Regions from separate parts of the Streptomyces sp. NPDC039736 genome, predicted to be linked through region 2. Evidence: riboswitches for the same ligand, from Rfam matches in the RefSeq annotation. Region 2 holds a riboswitch; the other holds the start of a gene.
What was found. Region 2 has a riboswitch for glycine ahead of gcvT (glycine cleavage system aminomethyltransferase GcvT). Riboswitches for the same ligand answer to the same signal wherever they lie in the genome.
Positions count from the first base shown of each region.

Region 1: linked by a shared signal. The riboswitch ahead of gcvP (aminomethyl-transferring glycine dehydrogenase) and the one ahead of gcvT (glycine cleavage system aminomethyltransferase GcvT) in region 2 are both predicted to bind glycine.

Region 1 covers NZ_JBVIUQ010000013.1:180,770-184,161, forward strand. Annotated here, with positions in the region: gene gcvP (aminomethyl-transferring glycine dehydrogenase) at 1-1,287, opposite strand, end outside; glycine riboswitch at 1,488-1,584, opposite strand; gene ACZ56L_RS31875 (PRC-barrel domain-containing protein) at 1,712-2,029, shown strand; gene ACZ56L_RS31880 (DNA polymerase IV) at 2,114-3,392, opposite strand, start outside.
Region 2 covers NZ_JBVIUQ010000010.1:291,200-294,591, forward strand. Annotated here, with positions in the region: gene ACZ56L_RS28885 (hypothetical protein) at 1-391, shown strand, start outside; gene ACZ56L_RS28890 (AAA family ATPase) at 449-1,108, opposite strand; glycine riboswitch at 1,264-1,361, shown strand; glycine riboswitch at 1,362-1,470, shown strand; gene gcvT (glycine cleavage system aminomethyltransferase GcvT) at 1,507-2,622, shown strand; gene gcvH (glycine cleavage system protein GcvH) at 2,777-3,154, shown strand; gene glyA (serine hydroxymethyltransferase) at 3,175-3,392, shown strand, end outside.

The DNA.
Region 1 (3,392 bases), on a different contig from region 2:
GGACACCAGGTCGGCGTCGACCCGGCGGATGTTCACGCCGTTCTCCCGCGCGGCGGCGACGACCTCGTCGGCCCGGCCCGGAACCCGTACGGTCAGCGTGTCGAAGTACTGCCCGTGCACGACGTCCACGCCGCCGGCCTTCAGACCCTCGGCGAGGATCGACGCGTAGCGGTGCGTGCGCCGCGCGATGCCCTTGAGCCCCTCGGGCCCGTGGTACACCGCGTACATCCCGGCCATCACGGCCAGCAGGACCTGCGCCGTGCAGATGTTGCTCGTCGCCTTCTCACGGCGGATGTGCTGCTCACGCGTCTGGAGCGCCAGCCGGTACGCCTTGTTGCCGTCGGCGTCCACGGACACGCCCACGAGGCGGCCCGGCAGGCTGCGCGCGAACTTCTCGCGTACGGCCATGAACCCGGCGTGCGGACCGCCGAAGCCCATCGGCACGCCGAAGCGCTGCGTGGTGCCCACCGCGATGTCCGCGCCCAGCTCGCCCGGCGACGTCAGCAGCGTCAGCGCCAGCAGGTCGGCGGCGACGGTGACGATCGCCCCGAGCTCGTGCGCGGCGTCGATCACCGGCTTGATGTCCCGCACCACGCCGGAGGCGCCGGGGTACTGGAGCAGCACGCCGAACACACCGCGCTCGGCGGCCTCGGCCGGGACGCCCTCGCTCAGGTCGGCGACGACGACCTCCACACCGGTCGGCTCGGCGCGGGTCCGGAGGACGGCGATGGTCTGCGGAAGCGTTTCCGCATCGACCAGGAACACACCGTTCTTGACCTTGCCCACGCGGCGCGCGAGCGACATGGCCTCGGCCGCGGCGGTGCCCTCGTCGAGCAGCGAGGCGCCCGAGGTCGGCAGCCCGGTCAGCTCGGCGACCATCGTCTGGAAGTTGAGCAGCGCCTCCAGCCGGCCCTGCGAGATCTCCGGCTGGTACGGGGTGTACGCCGTGTACCAGGCGGGGTTCTCCATCACGTTGCGCAGGATGACCGGCGGAGTGAAGGTCCCGTAGTACCCGAGCCCGATCATCGGGGCGAGCACCTGGTTGCGGTCGGCGAGGGTGCGCAGCTCGGCCAGGACCTCGGCCTCGGTGCGCGCGTCCGGGAGTCCCAGCGCCTCGGCGTTCTTGATGGCGTCCGGCACCGCGGCGGCGGTCAGCTCGTCGAGCGACCCGTAACCGACCTGCGCGAGCATCTTGGCCTGCGCTTCGCCATCGGGGCCGATGTGACGCTGCTCGAAGGGAATGCCACGCTCGAGCTCTGCGAGCGGAATACGACGGTTGGCGGTCATCTGCGGAAGGCCTCCTGGTCCGACACGACCTGCGAGGGGCACCACGGCACGGGTACCCGGACGGCCTCCCCCTCTGTCATCTCAACCTGAGAGCTTCACCGGAGCGCCACAGAACCGCGCCCCGACTTTCACCGTCGGTGAGGAAAGGCCACGCACCGGCCTGCGCCGGACCCGCCACCCGCCCTGCTTTCCAGAGTGACCTCGTCCGTGCGGTACAGGGGCCTGAGAGATTCCGGGGAGGAGTTGCTCCTTCGGCGCCTCCGACACGTACTCGGAGGACTCTCCCGCACGGGGTCAGCAGCCTCGGCCAGCCTACCAGCGCACTCATCGTTCGATCCCTCAAGTGGCCAGCCTCGGGAATCTGTTCTTTCGTAGTGTTTTACGGGGATTCACCCAGCAGCTGCTGCGACCAGTTGGAGGGACCGTGCAGACCGACATCGATCCGCGCAGCCTGATCGGCCGCAAGGCGTTCGACCGCAACGGCACGAAGATCGGAACCGTGGACGAGGTCTACCTCGACGACGCCACCGGCACTCCGGAATGGGCGGCCCTGCGCACGGGTCTCTTCTCCCGCGACGCCTTCGTCCCCCTGGAGCCCAGCCGCCTGGAGGACGACACCCTGCACATCCCCTTCGAGAAGTCCCTGATCCGCGACGCCCCCGACTTCGGTGTGGGCCGCCACCTCTCCCCCGAACAGGAACTCCAGCTCTACCACCACTACGGCCTCCACGTCCCCCAATGACAGGGGCGCCCCCGCGAGGACGGCACCGGGACGAGGTCCGCGGGCCCGGGGCGAGCCGCCGCCCCGAACGATGACCATCCGCCCCTACCCCACCAGCGGCAGCGGCTCCCCCGCCGCCAGATCCGGGTCATCGACCCGAAACGTCCGCACCCGCCCCGGCCCCGCCGACCCCGGTTCCTCGAACCGCACCGTCACCCGCCCCAGCCCGCTCCCCTGCACCCACCCCGGCCCGTACTCCACGTGCCGCACGTCGTGCCCGGCCAGCCACCGCCGCTCGCCGGGCTCCTCCACGGCGGGTTCCTCGACCGGTTCCGGAGCCACGACCTCCACAGCCGCCCCGGACGCCTCCGCGTCCCGCGCCGCCACCTGCGCGAACAGGTCCTCCTGCGTGAAGTCCGCCAGCCCCGTCACCCCCACCCCCAGCAGCCGCACGCCCCCCGTCGTGTCCACCCCCTCCAGCAACCGGGCCGCCGCCTCCCGCACGACCCCCGGATCGTCCGTCGGCCCCCGCAGGGTCTCCGACCTGGTCAGCGTCGAGAAATCGAATCTCCGCACCTTGAGCACCACGGTCCGCCCCGACCGCCCCGCCCTCCGCAGCCGCTCCACGCACCGGTCCGCGAGCCGCTCCACCTCCAGGCGGACCCGTACGCGGTCGTGCAGGTCCACCTCGAAGGTGTCCTCGACCGACACGGACTTCGCGTCCCGCTCGGCCACCACGGGCCGGTCGTCGAGCCCCTGGGCCATCCGGTGCAGCGAGGCCCCGTGCGCCTTGCCCAGCAGCCGTACGAGCTCGTCCTCGCCCGCCTCCGCCAAGTGCGCGACCGTCGTCATCCCGGCCCGCCGCAGATGGTCGCCGGTGGCGGGCCCGACCCCCGGCAGGATCCGCACCGGCATCGGCGCGAGCAGCTCGCGCTCGGTCCCCGGCGCCATCAGCCGCAGCCCGTCCGGCTTGGCCTCCTCCGAGGCGATCTTCGCCAGCATCTTGGACCCCGCGAGCCCCACGGAACCGCTGACCCCGGTCACCCTCCTGATCTCGGCCCGCAGCCACTCCCCGACCGCCCGCGCGGACGCCTCGTCGTCGGCGGCTCCGCCGGCCTCCAGATCCACGAAGGCCTCGTCCAGGCTGAGCGGCTCCACCAGCGGCGACAGCCGCCCCAGCAGCTCCATCACCTGCTCGCTCACCGCGCGGTACACGGCGAAGCGCGGCACCAGGTACGCGGCGTTCGGCGCGAGCCTGCGCGCCTGCGCCGTCGGCATCGCCGAGTGCACACCGAAGCGCCGCGCCTCGTACGAAGCGGTGGCCACCACTCCGCGCGGCCCGATCCCGCCCACCACGACCGGCTTTCCGCGCAGGCTGGGTTTG
Region 2 (3,392 bases):
CGCCGCGGACCGGACGGCGGCCCGCACCCGGTTCGAGGCCGAGCTGGCGGACACCCTGGCCGACACGGCGTCCGCCGTGCTGGCCCACGACCCGGAGCCGACGTCGGCCGGCGCCCGGCTGTCCCTGCTCCGGCCGGCCGACCCGGATGCGGGCTCCGCCACCGCGCCGGCCCCGGAGGACACGCGCACGCCGTCCACGGCCGTCGACCCGGGCCCGTCGGCCGCCGCCGCCCCGACCGCGCTGGAGGACGGCCTCAAGGCGTTCGCCAAGGCCGTCGCGACCGGCGACTGGAGCGCGGCGCGCCAGGCCCTGGGAACCGTGCAGCACGCTTCCATCGACCTGGCGGCCAAGGTGTGGTCCAAGACCTCGGCCGCCCGTTCCCCGGAGTAGTCCCGCCGCCCGCCGCCGGCGCACCCCGCCGGCGGCGGGCACCCGGGGCCCCGGCCCCTACTCCACCTCGAAGCCGATCTCCCTGAGCGCCCCCGCCGCGTCCCGGTCCAGCAGGACCGCCGAGGCGCACCCGGCCGGCAGCCGCCCCTGCTCCGCGTCCCCGACCAGGGCGCCGACGGCCCTGCGGTGCCGGGCGAAGGCGTAACCGGAGACTCCGCGTCCGCGCTCCCGCTGGCCGTCCCTGGCCACTTCGGGGGACACGTCGAGCAGGATCAGCCGCAGCCCGCGCCCGCGCCTGCGGGCCTCGCGCGCCAGCCACCGGCGCACCCACGCCTGCGTACCGCAGTCGTGCACGACGACGGACTCCCCGGAGCGCAGCGCACGGCGCAGCCCGGCGTAGTGCGCCACCCGGACGAGGGGCCGGTAGAGGGCGTAGGGCAGCAGACGCGGCGCCTTCGCGTCCCAGCGCTCGCGCACGTCCTGGGAGTCGATGGTCCGCACCCCCGTGGCGGCCCGCCCCATCAGCGTGGACTTGCCGCTGCCGGGCAGCCCGGACACCACGACCACGTCCCCCCGGGCGAACATCAGCCGCCGCGGACTGCGCCCCTCGCGTTCCCGCAGATCGCGTACGACCACGGTGGGCACGGGCCCCACCGCCCCCACGGCCGCCGCGATCCGCGGACCTGTCGTCGTAACGCATGCACTGGGCTGCTGCAACGTCCTCACCGCTCCCCCTCGGGTATGCCCTCACCCTTGCCCAAGAAGTGTAAAGAAAAGGTAATGCGGGACAAGCGATTTGCTGACCGGGAGGGCCGTGCAATGATGTGCGCGCCAGGCGTCCCCTGTGCACCCCCAACTTCACAAAGGCCGTATGAATCCGCGCGGGAGAGTCCTCGGCACCAGTGCCGCGGGACGCCGAAGGAGCAAGCTCCTCCCTTGAATCTCTCAGGCCCCGTACCGCGCGGGCGAGGCAGATCTGAAAAGCGGGTCCCCCCACCGGGCGGCCCCACCCAAGGTGCAAGCCGCACGCGCGTGTCGCGACGGCGAACCTCTCAGGTTCCGATGACAGATGGGGAGGACCGTCCCCGTCGTCATGCCCTGGGAGTCCTTCCGTCATGAGCACCGCCCCCCGCCACACCGCCCTCGATGCCCTGCATCGCTCGCTCGGCGCGACGATGACCGACTTCGCGGGCTGGGACATGCCGCTGCGGTACGCCTCCGAGCGCGACGAGCACAACGCCGTGCGCACCCGGGCCGGCCTCTTCGACCTCTCCCACATGGGGGAGATCACGGTCACCGGCCCGCAGGCCGTGGACCTCCTGGACTTCGCCCTCGTCGGCAACATCGGCACCGTGGGCCTCGGCCGCGCCCGGTACACGATGATCTGCCAGGAGGACGGCGGCATCGTCGACGACCTGATCGTCTACCGCCTGGGCGAGACCGAGTACATGGTCGTCGCCAACGCCGGAAACGCCCAGGTCGTCCTGGACGCCCTGACCGCCCGCGCCGAGGGCTTCGACGCGGAGGTCCGCGACGACCGCGAGGCGTACGCCCTGATCGCGGTCCAGGGCCCGGAGTCCCCCGGCATCCTGAAGTCCGTCACGGACGCCGACCTGGACGGCCTGAAGTACTACGCGGGCCTGCCCGGCACCGTCGCCGGGGTCCCGGCGCTGATCGCCCGCACCGGCTACACCGGCGAGGACGGCTTCGAGCTGTTCGTCGAGCCGCGGCACGCGGAGGCCCTGTGGCGGGCGCTGACCGAGGCGGGCGCGGGCGTCGGCCTCGTCCCGTGCGGCCTGTCCTGCCGCGACACGCTGCGCCTGGAGGCGGGCATGCCGCTGTACGGCAACGAGCTGACCACGCGGCTCACCCCCTTCGACGCGGGCCTCGGCCGGGTCGTCAAGTTCGAGAAGGAGGGCGACTTCGTCGGCCGTACGTCCCTGGAGGCGGCCGCCGAGCGCGCCGAGACCGCTCCGCCGCGCAAGCTGGTCGGCCTGATCGCCGAGGGCCGCCGCGTCCCGCGCTCCGGCTACCAGGTCGTCGCGGACGGCGAGGTCATCGGCGAGGTCACCTCCGGCGCCCCGTCCCCCACCCTGGGCAGGCCGATCGCCATGGCGTACGTCGACGCGGCCTTCGCGGCGCCGGGCACGGCGGGCGTCGGTGTCGACATCCGGGGTACGCACGAGCCGTACGAGGTCGTCGCGCTCCCCTTCTACAAGCGCCAGAAGTAGCGTTCCGGGGCGCCTCCCGCCGGGCGGGGCGCCCCGGACGTGACGTACGCCGCCCGCCCCTCCGCGGCCGATACGTCCCCTTCGCGGCGTACGCCCGTCTCATTCCGCAAGACCCCGTTCCTCAGCACTCCCCCGCATCCAGGAGAATTCAGCCATGAGCAACCCCCAGCAGCTGCGTTACAGCAAGGAGCACGAGTGGCTCGCGACGGCCGAGGACGGCGTCGCGACGGTCGGCATCACGGAGTTCGCGGCCAACGCGCTCGGTGACGTCGTCTACGCCGACCTCCCCTCCGTCGGCGACACGGTCACCGCGGGCGAGACCTGTGGCGAGCTGGAGTCGACCAAGTCCGTCAGCGACCTGTACTCCCCGGTGACCGGTGAGGTCGTCGAGGCCAACCAGGACGTCGTGGACGACCCCTCGCTGGTGAACTCCGCCCCCTTCGAGGGCGGCTGGCTGTTCAAGGTGCGCGTCACGGACGAGCCGGGCGACCTGCTCTCCGCCGACGAGTACACCGCGCTCTCCGGCAACTGAAACCCCTAGGGACTCGCCTGATGTCGCTTCTCAACTCCTCCCTCCACGAGCTGGACCCGGACGTCGCCGCCGCCGTCGACGCCGAGCTCCACCGCCAGCAGTCCACCCTCGAAATGATCGCCTCGGAGAACTTCGCTCCGGTCGCCGTCATGGAGGCCCAGGGCTCGGTCCTGACCAACAAGTACGCCGAGGGCTACCCGGGCCGCCGCTACTACGGCGGCTGCGAGCACGTCGACGT